2 linked regions of the Roseobacter denitrificans OCh 114 genome follow. The protein of the gene in region 1 binds, or shares a complex with, the protein of each later gene. Links are inferred from orthologs where the notes say so. Each region holds a gene or a part of one and is shown on either strand. Other genes may lie near its edges. The genes, in order: clpS and clpA.

Evidence for each region.
Region 2: the proteins of clpS (region 1) and clpA are in contact, whole or in part, in a solved structure (PDB 1LZW), measured with the Escherichia coli proteins. The link is inferred for Roseobacter denitrificans OCh 114 from one-to-one orthologs.

What each region holds. Positions count from the first base shown.
Region 1 is NC_008209.1:1,238,306-1,247,772, forward strand. The notes cover bases 3,155-5,880. They hold clpS (ATP-dependent Clp protease adapter ClpS), read left to right. Parts: upstream 3,155-4,209; coding sequence 4,210-4,551; downstream 4,552-5,880. Other genes in these bases: RD1_RS05900 (D-alanyl-D-alanine carboxypeptidase family protein), read right to left, coding at 3,155-3,816; RD1_RS05910 (class I SAM-dependent methyltransferase), read left to right, coding at 4,556-5,551; RD1_RS05915 (SDR family NAD(P)-dependent oxidoreductase), read left to right, coding at 5,576-5,880. Outside these bases: RD1_RS05890 (heavy metal translocating P-type ATPase), read left to right, coding at 1-2,000; cbb3-type cytochrome oxidase assembly protein CcoS, read left to right, coding at 1,997-2,158; more of RD1_RS05900, read right to left, coding at 2,359-3,154; more of RD1_RS05915, read left to right, coding at 5,881-6,376; hemF (oxygen-dependent coproporphyrinogen oxidase), read left to right, coding at 6,451-7,344; hemC (hydroxymethylbilane synthase), read right to left, coding at 7,504-8,448; hemE (uroporphyrinogen decarboxylase), read left to right, coding at 8,552-9,467. UniProt on the Escherichia coli protein: Involved in the modulation of the specificity of the ClpAP-mediated ATP-dependent protein degradation.
Region 2 is NC_008209.1:3,398,906-3,408,693, reverse strand. What follows is about bases 4,690-7,736. They hold clpA (ATP-dependent Clp protease ATP-binding subunit ClpA), read right to left. Parts: upstream 7,351-7,736; coding sequence 5,029-7,350; downstream 4,690-5,028. Other genes in these bases: gloB (hydroxyacylglutathione hydrolase), read right to left, coding at 7,526-7,736. In the rest of the region: RD1_RS16295 (RecQ family ATP-dependent DNA helicase), read right to left, coding at 1-3,306; more of gloB, read right to left, coding at 7,737-8,293; RD1_RS16280 (methyltransferase domain-containing protein), read left to right, coding at 8,357-9,091; RD1_RS16275 (F0F1 ATP synthase subunit delta), read left to right, coding at 9,391-9,788. UniProt on the Escherichia coli protein: ATP-dependent specificity component of the ClpAP protease. It directs the protease to specific substrates. It has unfoldase activity. The primary function of the ClpA-ClpP complex appears to be the degradation of unfolded or abnormal proteins.

The sequences.
Region 1 (9,467 bases):
ACCTGACACGCAAACGCGTGATGATTGATGCCGCTCCGGGTGTGACGGCGCAGGAGCTTGCCGATCTGGTCATGGCCGCGGGTTTTGAAGCGCATGAGCTTGATCTGGGCGCGCTCTCGCAGACGCAGACCGATGCCGCCAGTCGTGATATCCTCATGCGCCTTGCGGTTGCCGGCTTTGCCGCCATGAATGTGATGTTGTTATCGGTCGCGGTCTGGTCGGGGGCCACGGATGCAACGCGGGACATGTTCCATTGGATATCTGCAGCGATCACCCTGCCGGCCCTTGCCTTTTCCGCCCAGCCGTTTTTCCGGAACGCATGGGCGGCGCTGCGGGCGGGGCGGCTCAATATGGATGTGCCGATCACATTGGCCATTGTGCTGGCGGTCGTAACATCCCTTTGGGAAACCGGGCTTTCCGGCAAGCACGCCTATTTTGACGCCGCGCTGACGCTGGTCTTCTTTTTGCTGGCGGGTCGCTGGTTGGACTCGCGTGCGCGCTCTGCCGCACGCTCTGCCGCCGAAGAACTGACCGCGCTCGAAGTGCCCCGGGCCTTCCGAATTCAAAACGGTGAAACCAGCGAAATTGCCGTGAGCGCGCTGCGTCTCGGGGATCATGTGCTGGTGCGCCCCGGTGCGCGCGCGCCCGTGGATGGCGTTGTGATTGACGGCACATCCGAGGTCGACCGCTCTGCCCTGACCGGTGAGGCAATGCCGGTCATGCGCACGGTCGGTGACCCGATGAGCACAGGCGAGGTGAACCTGACAGGGCCATTGACACTTGAGGCCACAGCGGTGGGCACGGACACATCCCTGCACCAACTCGCCGCCCTTGTCGCCGTCGCCGAAAGCGGGCGGTCCCGCTACACATCACTGGCGGATCGCGCCGCCAAGCTTTATGCGCCGGGGGTTCATATCCTGTCCGCCCTCGCATTTCTGGGCTGGCTCTTGTGGTCGGGCGACATGCGTGTGTCACTGAATATTGCGGCAGCGGTACTGATTATCACCTGCCCCTGCGCGCTCGGTCTTGCGGTGCCGGCAGTTACAACTGCGGCATCCGGGCGGCTGTTTCGAAAGGGTCTCCTGATCAAGAATGCCACCGCTCTCGAACGTCTGGCAGAGGTGGATACGGTCGTCTTTGACAAAACCGGCACGGTGACGCTGGGCATGCCGCGCGCCACGAATTGGCATGATCTGACGCAGGATCAACAATCGCTGGCCTATGCGCTGGCGCGGGGATCATCACACCCTCTGGCGCAGGCAATCGTGACCGCTGCGCAGGATGATGATACGGCTGAGATCGCGCTTTCAAATCTGACGGAGCAACCGGGATTTGGCACGCAAGCGCATTATGCGGACAGGCCTGTTCGTCTGGGACGTCCTGAGTGGATCGGGGCGCTGGTTGAAACCGATGGTTTGTGCACGGCATTGGATACCGGCGAGGGCGCGCCGATCATCCTGCGGTTCGAAGACCGTCCCCGCCCCGGTGCCGCTGATCTGATGGCTGCGCTGAAACGGCAGGGAATGCGGGTAATCTTGCTGTCTGGCGATCGTCAGGCACCTGTTGCCCAAACGGCGGCACATCTGGGAATGCCGGATTTTGCAGCCGAAATGCTGCCCGCTGACAAGGTTGCATTCGTCCAGCGCCTGACCGATGAGGGCCAACGGGTCTTGATGATCGGCGATGGTTTGAATGATACCGGCGCTTTGGCGGCGGCACATGTGTCAATCAGTCCGGCGCAGGCTCTGGATGCAGCACGCGCTGCCTCTGATATCGTGCTGCTCGGTCAGGATCTGATGCCCGTGGCCGATGCGGTTGCAACGGCGCGGCTGGCAACCAAGCGCATCCGGGAGAACTTTCAAATCGCAACGGTGTACAACATCGTCGCGGTGCCGCTTGCTGTCGCCGGTCTGGCCACGCCGCTGATCGCGGCCTTGGCGATGTCGACGTCGTCGCTAACGGTATCGGTCAATGCTCTGCGGATCAGGGGGCGCGGATGAACGTCCTGGCATATCTGATCCCCATTTCCCTGATACTCGGAGGCCTTGGGCTGGCCGGGTTCTTATATACGTTGCGCAGCCGTCAATACGAAGACCCCGAAGGTGACAGCCGCCGCATTCTAAGTGATGAATGGGACGATAAGCCGAAAAGCGATTAGAGCGTCTGACGGAATACCTGAAACATCACGTATCATGTAGCGCGTTGAAATTCTTGATTTCAGGCAGCGTTATGTGATTCAGTTTTTCCGTATGACGCTTTAGCTTTTTAAAATCGTCACGAAGGGTTTTGTGCCGATCATAACCCGTGGTTGCCCGCCGCAGTTTTGCGCCGGGAGGTGACAAGCGGTTTGCCAAGGGCTCAGGATGGCCCCACCGTTTTGCATGTGATGTTGCGCGCCTGAAGGCGACGGCATGCAAGATCTGCGGAGTCTTCGGTCATACCGAGGAAGTTGGCGTCAAACCCACTCGACCGCCGCACAACCTTGCGCAATGTGCCATCCAGCGTCTCCATCTCTGTGAGCGCGGTCGTCAACAACGCGCGTTCGGCAAGATATCGGCTGCCAAACTGCCCGACATTCACACCCCATTGCCGCCCGCCTGATGTCGACAGTCGTGTGACGACTTCGGTTTCCGCTGACTGGTCCAGCGAGGCGTTGATCAGGTCCGTGGGGCGCATGGCAGGCCTGATCGACACGGGTGCGACCCCGCCGATCGGGACCGCAGAACCTGTTGACGGGGTTTCCTGTGCTTCGATCAGGGCCGATTTGATATCGCTGTTCAGTATTCCCGTGGTGCTTGCGATGCTTGCTGTCGACGTCTTTGCCTGCTCAACTGCGGCGATTATGTCCTCCGCATTGACCGGGCTTTCCACCGCAGCGACAAGCGGCCGGATCTGTGGGCGCAAACTGGCCGTCATGATCGTCGCGTCCCGTGTCCCCTGATGTCGTGTCGCAAAATAGGACGGCTTTTTGGGCTTGCGCACGGTTGCCCTGCTTGGCGCGCGTTTGAAGCCCATGTCGAGCAGCTCCGCAACCCGCTTGTTGCGCGCAATTGTCGAGGTGCCGCCGAAAACGGTTGCAATAATGCGTTCCTGACCACGCTCGGCGGAGGCAACGAGATTGAAGCCCGCCGCACGCGTGTATCCTGTTTTGATACCATCCGCTCCGCGGTAGGCTGCCAGAAGGCGGCGGTTCGTGTTTGCAACATCCCTGACCCCGGCATGGGTCGACCGACGAGAAAACAGATTGTAATATTCGGGGTAATCATAAAGCACATGACGCCCCAATAGCGACATATCGCGCGCGGTGGACATATGCCCACTTTCCGTCAGACCATGCGCGTTCTTGAACGTTGTGCGGGTCATCCCCAGTTCTTTCGCGGTTCGGTTCATGCGCCGCGCAAAGGCCGCCTCTGAGCCTTCGAGTGCTTCACCGATGGCGGTCGCCGCATCATTGGCGGATTTGATCGCAGCGGCCCGTATCAGGTAGCGAAAGGCGATGCGCTGGCCTGATTTCAGCCCCAGTTTTGAAGGAGGTTCCGCAGCGGCAAAGCGGGAAATCTTGACCTTGGTATCAAGCGAAATCTCCCCGTTTTCAACAGCTTGAAAAGCGATGTAGAGCGTCATCATCTTGGTCAAGGATGCAGGGTGCAAACGCGTATCTGCGTTGCGGGAATGTAAAACCTCGCCCGTCCGCGCATCCATCACAAACGCCGCATAGGGGGCGGCTGCTGCGGTGAGAGGTAAGATAACGAGCATCCACAGTACCGCGAATGCATATAGCCCATACCGGGCCGGCCAGGTGCGCCGAACCTTCATGATAACCGCCTTTTTTCTGCCTCATGTCGCCGAATTTTTTCGGCTGACTTTATTGGCGCTGACGCTAACACAGCTTTTGGTTTCAATAAACCATTGAATTAAAGAGAATGTGTTAAGCTTCGATGAAGCTTAAACTTGATGCAAATTAAGCGCAGGCATCAGCCGGTTTCGTCAAAGGCGAGCGCAATTCTGCCCAAAATCGCTGCGCAGCCGTTGAGTCACCGGCACAGCGGTGCGATTTCCCGGATCGTGTAGCGCCGATGCGCGCCGCAGTCACATCGACCTTGGCAATGGGCGGAATTTTCCACTCGGCCTTGCCCCTTTTCTAAACGCGCAGACAAGTTATATAACCTGTTCAAGGACTCACCACACCCGCCAATATCAGGAGCAGCAATGCACCGAGATTTACACATGATGTCTGACCGTTCGGAAGATGATGGGGATACCTCCATCCTGACCGCAACGAAACCGAAAACGAAGCGCCCGCCGCTTTACAAGGTTTTGTTGTTGAACGATGATTTCACGCCCATGGAGTTTGTGGTGCATGTGCTTGAGCGTTTCTTTGGTCTCAATCATGCGCAGGCGTTCGAGATCATGCTGACGGTGCATAAAAAAGGCGTCGCGGTCGTGGGTGTCTTCAGTCACGAAATCGCCGAAACGAAAGTCGCGCAAGTGATGGATTTTGCGCGTCGCCACCAGCATCCGCTGCAGTGCACAATGGAAAAAGAAGAGTAAGCAGGTGATCGACGCCCGTCTGGTGCTGGCGCTGAGCGAGGGTGGTCTGGTGCTGCCTGACGCCGGCCAAATCACGGTTGTTAAGCCGCCGCTTGACGCGCGACTTATGGAACTGCCGCGTGATCGGACGTGCATTGTCGAGGGATTCAAACCGGCCCATGAGGCGTGGAAAGCGCGCGGATACCCCTGTGAGGCGGAGTTTGGCGGATCACATGCCACCACCATCATCTGTCTGCCGCGCGCCAAGAAAGATGCGCGCGCCTTGATTGCGCAAGCTATGGCGCCGGGCGCGGAAATGGTCATCATTGACGGTCAAAAAACCGACGGTATCGACAGCATTCTGCGGGACATGCGCAAGCGTGTGGAGGTTTCCGCGCCGATCTCCAAGGCCCATGGCAAGCTTTTCTGGTGTATGGCACCGGATGCGGAACTTTTTGAAGACTGGCGGGATGGGCCGGCCTTGACCGAGGGTGGGTTCTGGACCGCGCCTGGTGTTTTTTCGGCGGATGCGATTGATCCGGCCTCCGCCCTGCTGGTGGATGCGCTGCCGGATAAACTGGGGCATGAGGTTGCTGACCTTGGCGCGGGGTGGGGGTTTTTGTCTGCCCATATCTTGACCCGTGCGGATGTCGAAGCGGTGCACCTCGTGGAGGCGGAGCATATGGCGCTCGAATGCGCACGGCGAAATGTCACTGACCCGCGCGCTGTCTTCCACTGGGCCGATGCCACCGCGTGGACGCCCGGGCGCAAAGTGGATGCCGTGGTGATGAACCCGCCGTTTCATACATCCCGCACGGCTGATCCCGCATTGGGGCAGGCGTTTGTGCGGGCAGCGGCGGCGATGCTCAAGCCGCAGGGGCAGCTCTGGATGGTGGCAAACCGTCATTTGCCCTACGAGCAATGCCTGCAAGACAGCTTTGCAAATTGCTTTGAAATTGGTGGTGATACGCGCTTTAAACTGTTCCATGCAGCGCGCCCCAAACGACAGGTCCGGCGCTAGGCTGGCTATCCCGAAAGGAGACTCATGTCTTTTTCCATCAGTGGCAAAACGGCGATCGTAACAGGCGCGGCGAACGGCATCGGTTTGGCGATCGCCCGGCAATTTGCAGATCGTGGCGCGAATGTGATGTGTGCCGATATCGACGAAAGGAGGCTCGCCGAAGAGTGGGGCGATCTGTCCGAAGACAGTAATCTGCGTTACTTCGGCGGTGATTTGCGCCAGCGTCTGACAATCGCCAATCTGGTTTCGGCGACGATTGATAGCTTTGACCGGGTCGATATTCTGGTCAACGCATCGCGGCAGGTGCTTGAAACGGATGCGCTGGACTTTGAGGACACATCGGTTTCGATTTTGCTGGAACAGAACCTTATGACAGCACTGCATCTGACACAACAGGTCGCGAAAAGGATGATAAAGCAGGGGGTTGACCAGCCAGAGGGTCAATGTGGATCAATCATCAATCTCAGTTCAATTACCGCCCGCACCACGCGCCCGGAGTTGATGGGCTATTCCATCGCCTCTGCCGCGCTTGAGCAGATGACCCGCTCCATGGCGCTGGTTCTGGCGCCTGAGCGCATCCGCGTGAATGCCATCGCCTTCGGGTCGGTGATGAGTGCATCGCTGAAAACCTCGATGAGCGAACATAGTGAGTGGCGCGATGAAATTCGCAATCAAACGCCGCTGGCGCGCATTGCGGGCCCGGCTGAACTGTCTGATGCTGTCCAGTTTCTTGCGGCAGAGAGTTCAAGCTTCATGACCGGGGAAGTCATGACGGTCGACGGCGGGCGCAGCCTGCTGGATGCGGTCGCGGTGCCGGCGCACTGACAATTGCGCTTGGAATGCCGTGGAAAAGCGGTTTAGAGATGGTGTCAGGATAAACTGACACATTAGGCTGCACTATGACCACAGACTACGATACGGAAAAAACACGCGCCTCTGCCTGGTTTCGTGACCTGCGCGATCAGATCGTAGCAGCTTTTGAAGAGCTGGAGCGGGATCACGCGACAGGCCCTCTCAGCGATGGAGAGGCGGCCGTTTTCGATGTAAGTGAAACCAAACGCCAGAGCGATGATGGTTCTGACGCCGGTGGTGGTTTGATGAGCGTGATGCGCGGCGGTCGTGTGTTCGAGAAGGTCGGCGTGAATATATCCACCGTCTACGGCACCCTTGGCACCCGCGCGCAATCCGCGATGGCGGCGCGCAAGGGCATTCCGGGGATGAAGGATGATCCGCGCTTCTGGGCCTCTGGCATCAGCCTTGTCGCGCATATGCAAAATCCGCATGTGCCTGCGGTACATATGAACACGCGGATGTTCTGGACGCCCCATGCGTGGTGGTTCGGGGGTGGCTCCGATTTGAACCCTTGCATCGAATACGACGAGGACACCGCCCATTTTCACGCCCAGCAACAGGAAAAACTGGACCCACATGGGGCAGAGCTCTACCCGCGGCTGAAAGAATGGGCGGATGAGTATTTCTATATCCCGCACCGCAATCGGGCGCGCGGCGTGGGCGGGATTTTCATGGATGATCACTGCACGAACGATTGGGAACGGGACTTTGCCCTGACCCAGGACATCGGGCGCGCGTTCCTACCTGCCTATGTGCCACTGGTGCGCAAACGTCGGACGCAAGACTGGACGGACGCGGACAAGGATGCGCAACTGGTGCATCGCGGCCTCTATGCCGAATACAACCTGGTTTATGATCGTGGTACCAAGTTTGGATTGGAGACAGGCCACGACGCGAATGCCGTATTGATGAGCCTGCCGCCCTTGGCAAAATGGGTGTGATGCAGTGAAACTGCCCCGGCGCGATGCCCTTTAGGGATCGCGCCGGGGAGTGAGATACATGGGCTAAAGCGTCATTCCAAAAATCCTAACCACGTAACGCTGCCTGAAATGAAAGATCTCAAAGCGCTAAGTGATGTTTCGGGTGTTTCGTGAGACGATCTAGTGCCAGTCGAAAAAGCTGGGTCCGGCGCGCTTGAGCAGTTTTTCGGCAAGATCGCGCCCCATGGCCGCGCCATCCGATATCGGACCTGAGCGTTCACCGTTGAGCGCTTCGGACCCATCCGGGCGAAGCACTTCACCGCGCAGCCGCAGATGATCGCCCGAAAGCTCTGCCAGCCCCGCAATCGGTGTCTCGCAGGAACCATCCAGCGTCAGCAGGAAATTGCGTTCGGCCGCGAGCCGCTGACCGGTAGGGCCATCATGGATCGCGCTCAGCAACTCTGCCGTGTTTGTGTCCGCGATCCGGCGTTCGATCCCGATGGCACCCTGCGCTACCGCTGGCAGCATGTGGTCGGTTTCAATCGGCGTCGCAGGCACCTCATCCATTTTCAGACGGCTCAACCCGGCGCAGGCAAGGAAGGTGCATTCGGCCACGCCATCCGCCAGCTTTTTCAGCCGCGTCTGCACATTGCCGCGAAATTCGACCACATTCAGGTCCGGGCGGCGGTTGAGCAGCTGTGCCTTGCGCCGCAGGCTGGAAGTGCCGACCACCGCGCCCTGCGCCAGATCGGCGATACCTTTCAGCGTCGGCGAGATGAACGCATCGCGCACATCCTCGCGCGGCAGGTAGGTATCAAGGATCAGCCCGTCCGGTTGCAGCGTCGGCATGTCCTTCATGGAATGCACCGCGATGTCAATTTTTTCTGACAGCAGATCTTCTTCAATTTCACGGGTGAAAAGACCCTTGCCACCGATGTCTTTCAGCGCGCGATCCTGAATCATGTCACCGGTGACTTTGATCACGACGATGGTGAAGGCATTCTCAGGCAAATCAAAGGCTTGCATCAGGCGCGCACGGGTTTCAAAGGCCTGCGCCATCGCCAGAGGCGAGCCGCGGGTGCCGATCTTGAGGGGCGAGTCGGGGGAAGGAAGCATTACTGTCATAATCACATCTTTAAGCGCGTCAATTTACCCTGACAACCCGTCTGTGACTTGACAATACCGCCTGAGACGAAGACCAACGTTTTGAGTTACCAAGAGGACGAACATGGCCGCGGCAAAAACCATCCTGCGCTCTTTGGCAGGCGAAACACTTCCCACCCCTCCGATCTGGATGATGCGTCAGGCAGGGCGATATCTGCCCGAATACAAAGCGACGCGCGCGCAGGCCGGTGATTTTCTGTCGCTGTGCTATAACCCGGAATTGGCCGCCGAGGTGACGTTGCAGCCGATCCGTCGCTATGGGTTCGACGCGGCCATCCTTTTTGCCGATATCCTGCTGTTGCCGCAGGCGCTGGGGGCGGATTTGTGGTTTGTCACCGGCGAGGGGCCGAGGTTGTCCACCATCACAACCCAAGCGGATTTCGACAAGCTCAAGCCCGTGGACGAGATCGACGCGGTTCTGAATCCGATCTACGAAACCGTGCGTATTCTGCGCCGCGAGTTGCCGCAGGAAACGACGCTCATTGGTTTTGCCGGGGCACCCTGGACGGTGGCGACCTATATGATTGCCGGGCGCGGCACGCCTGATCAGGCACCTGCGCATGCGCTGAAAGATGAAAACCGGGAATTGTTCGAGGCACTTCTGGCGCGGATCACGCAGGGCACCATCGAATATCTGTCCCGACAGATCGAAGCCGGCGCAGAGGTGGTCAAGATTTTTGACAGTTGGGCCGGGTCGCTGAAAGGCGCGGATTTCCAGAGATACGCGCTGGAACCTGCGCGCGAGATCACCGCCGCGATCAAGGCGCGTCATCCGGATATTCCGGTCATCGGCTTCCCGCGCGAGGCAGGGGATGGATACATCGGCTTCGCAAAAGCCACCGGCGTGGATTGCGTCGCCCTCGACAACTCGGTCAGCGCGGAATGGGCGGCGGCCAATGTTCAGGTCGATGGCTGCGTGCAGGGTAATCTGGCGTCAAGCCATATGGTCACGGGCGGGCAGGCGTTGATTGATGAGACGC
Region 2 (9,788 bases), 2.2 Mb from region 1 along the record:
GCTGGCCCGGTCATCGGCGACGATGCTCTCTTGGGTCTTATTGCCAAGGTCTTCGACGATCTTTTTCCACGAGGCGCTGGTGGTCTGCCTGCGCAACTCTCGCGCTTTGCCAGGCATCCAGCGTTTCATGAACTGGTCCTGGGTGAGCAGGAAGTAGTCCTCCGACAAACGCATCGCATCGGGCATCGCGACCAGCCCGGTTTCGGCGTAATGCGCCATCACATGGGTTTGCAGGGTCTGTTCGGCATAATGCTCTTCCAGCGGAGTGAAATGGACCTGCGTAAATTGTCCGCCCTTTGGGTTGAGATGAACGGTCATGGCCTGGCGAAAGACGGTCAGGCCCTTCCCAAGGTTCAGGACACCCTGTTCATGCAACCACAATAACGCACGTTCCATCAGGCGGGTCATATCCGCAACACCTGACGTCTTGAGAAACGCGTCCTGAGCCACCGCGGCCAGCAAGTCGCCATAGGTCGTCTCAACCTGCAAATCCTTGCCCCGCGTGCCTTTCGCCAGCTTTTCGATCAAATGCGATAGCAGCAGGGAGGCAGCCACATGCCTCACTTCTGCTGTGCGGGCAATGCTACGCCATGGGCGCAGGAGAGTGACCATCAGGGTCTTGCGGCTCGCCTTGCGCAGGCGCAGGTTGCCCGTCCCGCCATCCAGATCGCGCCCGTCGCGCGCCATGCCGCGCAAAAGCTTGTCAATTTGATCGGGACGCACATCGTGATGGCCCTGTGACCTGAGGGCTGTGCAGGCCTCCGGCAGGTTCAGCGGCTGTGGGGTCTGCGCATCCGCATCAGGGGCAAGTTCTTGCATCTGAGCGATCAGATCGCGCTCCAGACCGGTGATCTTCCCCAACCGCGCGATCGAAGCGTCCGCGACGCCGACGTGCACAAACGCCGTCAGAGCCATGTCGTTGCGTGCGATGCCCAAGGTTTCCAGAGTGACCAGTGCCTTGGTCAGCGCTCCCGGTGTCAACCCGGCCACGCCGCAAAGAGAATCGGTCGACACGCCTTCATCCGCAGCCGCCTGTATCAAATGCCGCACGATTGCCAGCAGCGCATTGCGGTGCGCCATGGTGATCTTGGCGCCCGCAAGTTTGGTCTTGGCCTCGGCCAGCGAACGCACAGTCAAAGACGACGGGAATATCCGAACGCGGTTTTCCTCGCGCGAGAGCAGCTGCGCCTCTTCCAGCCAGGACACCGCTGTCTTGACCCGCGTGTCATCGGTCGCACTGTCACGTTCGAAGTCCTGATCCTTTTCGTGGCGAACAATTTCACCCGCTGTGGCGACAACGGCGCCGGATTTCTGCGTCTTGTCATCGATCCGCCGCAGCGCTTTGAGGATCGCGCCAATCTCGTGCCGGGCAAGGCGCGCGCTGGAGGTCAAGCCAAACTGCCGTTCCACGTCATCTGTGGCATAGAGCAGAACGCAATTTGCATGCAGTCTGTCGCGCCCTGCACGCCCTGCCTCTTGCAGGTAGTTTTCCAGAGAGCCGGGAATATCCGCATGGACCACGAGGCGGATGTCAGGCTTGTCAATGCCCATGCCAAAGGCGTTGGTCGCGGCAATCACCCGCAGATCGCCGATGCGGAACCGTTCCTGAACGGTCTGTTTGTCATCGGGGCTGAGCCCTGCGTGAAAATGGGCAGCGTCAAGACCTTGGGCCTTGAGAAACTCCGCAACGCGCTCCGTAGACTTACGTGAGGCGCAGTAAACCACTGCGCCGGAACGGCCCTCGCTGGGCAAGCTCTGTTCAATGACCGACAGCACATCCGCCAGTTTTGTGGTCTTGGTTGTTGGCCGGACGTCGAATGTCAGGTTTTGCCGGGTACTTCCGCCGTCCAGCACCGTCAGCGGCACATCCAGACGGGCGCGGAAATGCTCGACAATTTCGGCCACCACTTCCGGCTTGGCCGTCGCGGTCAGGCAGATGATCGGAGCAGGGGGTTGATCGCCTGAAAACTCGCGGATGAAGCGGCCAAGATAACGATAGTCGGGCCGGAAATCGTGCCCCCATTTCGACAGGCAATGTGCCTCGTCGATCGCCCAGAGGCCGACTTCGCGCTGCGCCAGCACAGAGCGCACGGCCGTGCTGCGCAATTGCTCTGGTGAGATGATCAGAATGCCGGCCTCGCCCAGCCGGACCTTGTCGAGCGCGTCCTGACGTTCGGGCATAGACAACATGCCGTTGATGGTGACCGCACAGGTTAACCCTGCGCGCTCCATCCCCTGCACCTGATCCGCCATCAGCGCAACCAGCGGCGAAATCACTACGGTCAGCGCGCCGGTTTTGTCAAATCGCGACAACGCCGGCACCTGGTAGCACACAGATTTCCCGGTGCCGGTCGGCAAAATGCCCAGCACGCTCTTGCCCGACATAGCCTCATCCACGATCCGTTCCTGCAGTGGACGCCCCTCCGGATCTACCGGTTGCGGGCGATATGCCTCGAACCCAAACCATTTTTGCAAGGCGCGCAAAGGATCGTTTTGCTCTGCGCACCACGCACAGTTCGGATCGCCGCAAGACGTATCACGCAAATGTTTGACGATCAGCGACGCCTTGCGAAACTGCGCCCGCACCCAGGGCGGCATCACGGAGTCCCCACCGGCGACCGTTATCCATGCCAGCGCATAGGCCATGGGCCAGCCGTTTTTGGGGCTTGAAAGCCGCTCCAGCGTTTGCGCGAGCCGGGCACCACAAACCTGCCCTGCCAGCATCCGCACCAGCGCGTCTTGCGCCTCGGTCTGAGAGGGGCAATCATGTCCGCGTATGTAACGAAACACCGCATCAAACCCCGTCATGCCCTCCGCGCGGGTCGTCAGGTAGTGATAGCAGGCAAGTGCATCCGGGTTGCTCTTGTGCAGAGCGCCGAAGGCCTCAAGCTGATTGTCCAGAACGTCGAATACCAGCAGCGCATCCTGCTCGGGATCGTTGATATGGCCCGTGGCGAGCCGACCATCCTGATAGTGTTTTACCAGGTGGTGATAAGGGTTGCGCGGGAAGGCCAGCGGGTTCAGCCATAGCGTATCAATGGCGCCCGTTACCGGAAGGTCGGGCCGCAGAGCCGCAAGATGGGGTAGATCATGGCTGAGAATATTGTGCCCGAGTGGATGACTGACGTTTTCAAGCGCCTGGTGAAGGGCATCAAGATCCCGCTTTTGCAGACCCTTTGTGCGCTTGGGTATCGCCGGACCATCGACGCGGACCGCGGCAAGACCAAATACAATTGCCGACCCGGGATCAACTTCAATGTCAATTGACAAGCAGCGCGCCAAAAATGCCTGATGGTGCGACCCCATTTCAACGAAACCTCTCAACTCAAAGCAATTGAAAGCTTTTTTCAGCTGAGTGCAAGCTATTGCTTTGCGCCAACTCCGCTTTCGGCCTTTAGCGGCAGTCGCGCAAATGGCCTCTCTTGGGAACCGGAGGCGGCAAAAGTCTTGGCACTGCACCGGCAGAGACACGCGACGCGACGCGGGCCGACGCAAGCGCGGCAAGCTGTAACGGGTCAATCGGCTCCTTTTCGTCCGGTTCTTCTGCGGGGCGATGGGTGGGCACCCACATCCGTCGGCGGCCGAAAATGATCAAGCGGTCAACCGGCGTGACCGTCTTGCCGCTCGCGCAGCGCGCCAATTCTCGGTCAGTCCATAGACGGCCCCAGTTACCAGCGCGCCCCATTTAACGGTGGCTGTCCGGCGCGCAGAGTCCCGCGCAACTAAACTCGCCGGTTGTGACGTCGCCCTTGCATGTAAGGCGGCGCAGGTCTTGAACGCGTCGCAGTACGTCGCTCAAATGGCAGCGCTCGAAAGCGGAGAATCCAACCGTCTTACATGTTTAGAAATCAAAGCGAATCCTTCGGAGTCCACAGTTCGGGAGACGGCGATTGATTGGGCGCGTCGGAGACAGCGCGGGAAGCGCGAGAGGTTGCTTCATCATGGCCTGCCGGTGCATTTGCAGCCTCTCTTGCAGTGTTTTGTCTCCTTAACACTGCCGACTTCGAATGCGTCCGACGTGGTGTCCCATGGAAACAATGCGGATGCCGTTGCGAAGCGCTGCGCTGGCAGGTGTGACCGGTGTTCAGGCGCATGCGGACGTGGTTGGGCAGTTTCTAAGCGGGCCGGGCATCACGCCCAAAAAGGCACGGGTCGCGACCTAGCGGTTGTTCGTTGAGTGCCAATGGTCCGAGCGACAAGGGTACCGCGCAAAGGCAGGGAAACAGCGCGATGGCTGGATTGAGCAGCGCGCGCGCCGGTTCCGAGCAATCAGAGCGTGTTGTCTTTTTTGCGTCTTGGGGCATCACTGCGCAATATCGGGCCAGCTAGTGGATGAGGCAACATGACCGGCCAGCCGGGGTGGGCACAACGGGGAGAACGGTTTGCTCATGGATGCCCCTTTTGATCCTAAAGCGTCATGCGAAGAACCTCGATCACGTAACGCTGCCCGAAACCAAAGGTTTCAACGCATTACGTGATACTTGGTGTTGCAGGAATTTAGTCAGATCCCCACGGAACTCGGATTTGCGCCGCAGGCCTGAGCGCCGTGGGCGTGGTCGCACTTTGAATCATCAAGGTTGCGGCATTCGCTACTGCCGTCGGTCAGTTTTCACCCCCGCGCCGGAGCTGAACCCTGCGGTTGCCCCGGAAAACCCCGCCCCACACGCGAACGCCGCCGCTGCGAAAGCGACGTGCCGGATGTTGGCTTTGGTTCTTGCTGCCACATACCCGTGACCGGCGCCCGATCGAGTTGGCCTTCTTAAAACTCGCCGTGCACCTGCGCAGGATCGTTGCGTGATCCCTTGATGACATGCTCAATGCGCTCACCGGAGACCGCGACCGGGACACGCCGCGCGTGCCGGAACTATTTCAAGAGTCCTGGGAGTGCGAGGAATAACGCAGGGTGTTTCAGAACCGGCAGATGTTCGTTTCTCCAGCTCTGCTGTTCTGCTTCAGTCGCGGTTTTCAATGCAATCGAGCCTCCCTGTTTTACAACAGAGAGGCTCAATGTATCACCATACCAAAAGGCTACTCAGCAGTCAGCAGAGGTGGTTTGTCCCCGGCTAGACGCGGTTTGTCCGGTCCTTCGATTTTGAGATCGATCTCGCCATTCTTGACACCTACTTTTACAACGCCGCCCTTGGCAAGCTTGCCGAACAGCAAGTCTTCGGCGAGCGGTTTCTTGATGTGCTCTTGAATGACACGGCCCAAGGGGCGCGCGCCCATTTTCGCATCGTAACCTTTGTCCGCGAGCCACTCTGCGGCGGGTTTTGTCAGTTCGATTGTAACATTTCTGTCCATCAACTGCGCTTCGAGTTGCAGCACAAACTTTTCGACCACGCGCAAGATCACCTCTTTGGGTAGCGGCGCAAAGCTGATCACCGCATCCAACCTGTTGCGGAATTCAGGCGTGAATGTGCGTTCAATGGCGGCGGTATCTTCGCCTTCGCGTCGATCACGCCCAAAGCCAATCGCTTCCTTGGCCTGTTCAGCGGCGCCCGCGTTGGAGGTCATGATCAGAACGACGTTTCGGAAATCAACGGTTCTCCCATTGTGGTCTGTCAGTTTGCCGTGATCCATGACCTGCAGGAGAATGTTGTAGACATCCGGATGCGCTTTTTCCATTTCATCAAGAAGCAATACGCAATGCGGATGCTGATCAACGCCATCGGTCAACATGCCGCCTTGATCGAAGCCGACATATCCCGGTGGGGCACCGATCAGGCGCGAAACCGCGTGCTTCTCCATATATTCGGACATATCGAAGCGTAGAAGTTCAACCCCCAGCGTATCCGCCAGTTGCTTGGCGACTTCAGTTTTGCCGACACCGGTGGGCCCGGCAAAGAGATAGTTGCCAATGGGCTTTTCCGGTTCGCGCAAACCGGCACGTGCCAGTTTGATGGCGGATGAAAGCGCTTCAATCGCTGCGTTTTGACCAAACACCACGCGTTTCAGCGACCCTTCGAGGTCCTTCAGGACTTCTGCATCGTCTTTGGACACGTTCTTCGGCGGAATACGCGCGATCTTAGCAACGACGTTTTCGATCTCCTTGGTGCCAATCGTTTTGCGCCGTTTCGCGGCCACGATCAAATGCTGAGCGGCGCCCGCTTCGTCGATCACGTCAATGGCGCTGTCGGGCAGCTTGCGGTCGTTGATGTAACGCGAGGCCAGTTCGACGCTCGTCTTGATCGCATCGGCCGTGTATTTCACCGCGTGGTGGTCCTCGAAATAGGGTTTCAGACCCCGCAGGATTTTCACTGCATCTTCGACAGATGGCTCATTCACGTCGATCTTCTGGAACCGGCGGCTCAGCGCGCGGTCCTTCTCGAAATGCTGGCGAAATTCCTTGTAGGTCGTGGACCCCATGGTGCGCAGTTTGCCGCCCGCCAAGGCGGGTTTGAGCAGATTGGAGGCATCCATCGCGCCACCCGATGTCGCCCCTGCACCGATCACGGTATGAATTTCGTCGATGAAAAGCACCGCGTCTTTATGATCTTCCAACTCGGACACGACGGCCTTCAGACGCTCTTCGAAATCACCGCGATAGCGCGTGCCGGCCAGCAGCGCGCCCATGTCGAGGGAATAAATGGTCGTCTTGGCAAGCACCTCAGGTGTTTCGCCCGCAACGATTTTGCGCGCCAGCCCTTCAGCGATTGCTGTTTTCCCGACCCCGGGGTCGCCGACCAGCAAAGGATTGTTCTTGCGGCGCCGACACAGCACTTGGATACAACGCTCGACCTCTGAGTCGCGGCCAATGAGCGGATCAATATCGCCCTCGCGCGACTTTGCGTTCAAATCGACGCAGTATTTTTCAAGCGCGCTTTCTTTCTTTTCGCCGTCGGTCACGCCTTGTGTTTCTTCTTCGGCTTCGGGCGCGCCGGACACGGGGCGCGGTTCACCATATGCAGGGTCTTTCGCTACGCCATGCGCAATGAAGTTCACCGCATCATAGCGCGTCATATCCTGTTCCTGCAGGAAGTATGCGGCATTGCTTTCGCGCTCGGCAAAAATGGCGACCAGCACATTCGCGCCGGTCACTTCTGTTCGGCCCGAGGATTGCACATGGATCGCGGCGCGCTGGATGACGCGCTGGAAAGCAGCGGTCGGCACGGCTTCGGATCCGTCTATGTCGGTTACCAGGTTGCTCAGATCCTCGTCGACAAATTCGACAAGTGTCTTGCGGAGATCATCGGTATCCACGCTGCACGCTTTCATCACGCGGGAGGCGTCAGGCTCGTCAATCAGGGCCAGCAACAAATGTTCCAGCGTGGCAAATTCGTGGCGACGCGCGTTTGCGAGTGCCAATGCCGAATGAATTGCCTGTTCCAGTGTCGTTGAAAATGAAGGCACGTTGTGTGCTCCTTCTGATCGGGGTCGGTATCAGAGCCGAGGGATATCAGCCCTTCATCCAACCATAGCCTCATTAAGTTAGAGTTTGGTTGATCCTAGCGCGGCTTCAAGTTTTTTCTTCATTTTTCCATTCACATTTTGTGATTCAGGCCGCGCAGGGGTCACGATGTGGGCGTTAGAATGCGTCTTTGCGGGCGCGAATTTCAGCAAAGACTTCGCTGTCGCTCGCGTGCTGCATATTGAGGTGCGCGCGGATGGCAGGGTCGGCGGCCCGCAGAAAGGGGTTTGTTGCGGCTTCTGTCGCCAAGGTGGATGGAACGGTGGGCTTTGCGGCCGCGCGCGCCGCCGTTATGCCCTCCGAGCGCGATATAAGATCTGGATTATGCGGATCAATGGTTAATGCAAACCTAGCGTTGGCGGCGGTGTATTCATGACCCGAATATACTTGTGTCTCGGAGGGCAGGGCCGCGAGCTTGCTCAGGCTGTCCCACATCTGATCGGCGGTGCCTTCGAACAGGCGCCCGCAGCCCAGTGCCATCAGGCTATCTGCGGTGAACACGGCCTTTGCGTCTGCACAATAATAGGCGATGTGGCCGACCGTGTGTCCGGAAACGTCCATCACGTCGACCTTGTGGCCGGCGAAATCAAAGCTCTCCCCGTCGCGCAATTCGACATCAAGTGCCGGCAGACGGTGCGCATCGCGCGCTGCCCCGCGCACCTGCGCCGGATGCGCGGACAAGATATCTCCGAGGCCCTGTACGTGGTCTGCGTGATGATGGGTGATCCAGACCTCACTCAGCTGCCACGTCCGTTCTGCAAGCACCTTTAGAATCGGGGCCGCCTCGGGAACATCAATCAGCGCGGTCTGACCCGTCGCCGTGTCATGCACCAGAAACGCGTAGTTGTCGTTCAGGCAGGGAATGGTCAGTATCTCGATGGGCATGGTCATTTTCCTCCGGCTTTGCGACACTGGTTTCAAGAGTGACCGATCACGAGGCTGGCCGCAATGCATCTGGACGTACAGGACCTGCGAAATTTCTACTACCGCAGTGCACTGGGGCGGGCCGCGCAGATGTCTTTGCGCAGCAGGATGATGGAAATCTGGCCCGAAGCGAAGGGGCAGACCGTGGTCGGCTTCGGCTTTGCGGCCCCTTTGCTGCGCCCCTACCTGAAAGATGCGCGTCGGGTGATGGCCCTGATGCCCGGGCCGCAGGGTGTCATGCCATGGCCCTCCGGCCTGCCCAATGTGTCGGTGCTGACCGAAGAGGTCGCCTGGCCCATCGAAACCGGACATGTGGACAAGCTCGTCCTGCTGCATGGGCTTGAGACATCCGAACGGGTGTCTGATCTGCTTGAGGAATGCTGGCGCGTACTGGGTCCGGGGGGGCGGGCACTGTTTATTGTGCCAAACCGTGCGGGGCTGTGGGCGCGGCGCGACCGCACGCCCTTTGGCTATGGGCGGCCCTATTCGACGAGCCAGCTGGAAACACAGTTGCGAAAACATCAGTTCTTGCCCGAACGCCACCTTGGCGCATTGTATCAGGTGCCGTCATCGCAGCGGTTGTGGATGAAATCCGGGGCCGCGCTTGAAAAGATCGGTCGCCGCATGCCGACGTTCATTGCCAGCGGCGCGTTCATGGTCGAGGCGACCAAGCTGGTCTATCCGCCAAAGGGCAAAGTGGAACCCAAACGCCGCGTTGCCCCGGTTGGCGTTTTGAAACCCGCGGCCAAACCGGTCTGAGCACAGAACCGATTTCGCGCGATTGCACAAAGTTTCGGCAGCGCAGAATCGCAATCTGGCTGCCTTTGCGTTGCAAAATCAAAACTTTTTGGAGGGCCAAACCGTCGCACTTTCGCCAAGCGCCTGAAAACATGAGGAAACCGCCGAAATGAACAAATGCTAAGACATGTTGCGGGGTGGAACCTCCTCTGCTACATCACCGCTGATTTCGTCGGTCAGAGGCAACTTTGTCCGCACCAACTTCTTAGACCGCGCGGGCATTCCGCGTATGTCGGGACCAGAACATCGGAAGGGTGGACGTGTCAGAACCAGCTTCGATTTCCACTGGCGTTGCTGCGCGATATGCAACGGCTGTTTATGATATTGCTAAAGACTCCAAATCGGTAAAAACACTCGAAGATGACATAAACGTCTTGCAAGGCGCGCTTGCCGAAAGCGCTGATTTCGGTGCTCTGATCATGTCGCCGATCTACACAAGAGAAGAACAGGAAGCTGCCATTTCCGCACTTGCCGCGAAAATGGGGCTTAGTGCGACAATGGCGAATACACTTTCCCTGATGGCTCAGAAGCGCCGCCTGTTCGTGGTGCCGCAACTGCTGTCCACGCTGCGCGAGATCATCGCAGAGGACAAGGGTGAAGTGACGGCCGATGTCGTCTCCGCCAAGGCGCTGACCAAAACGCAGGCCGATAAGCTGGC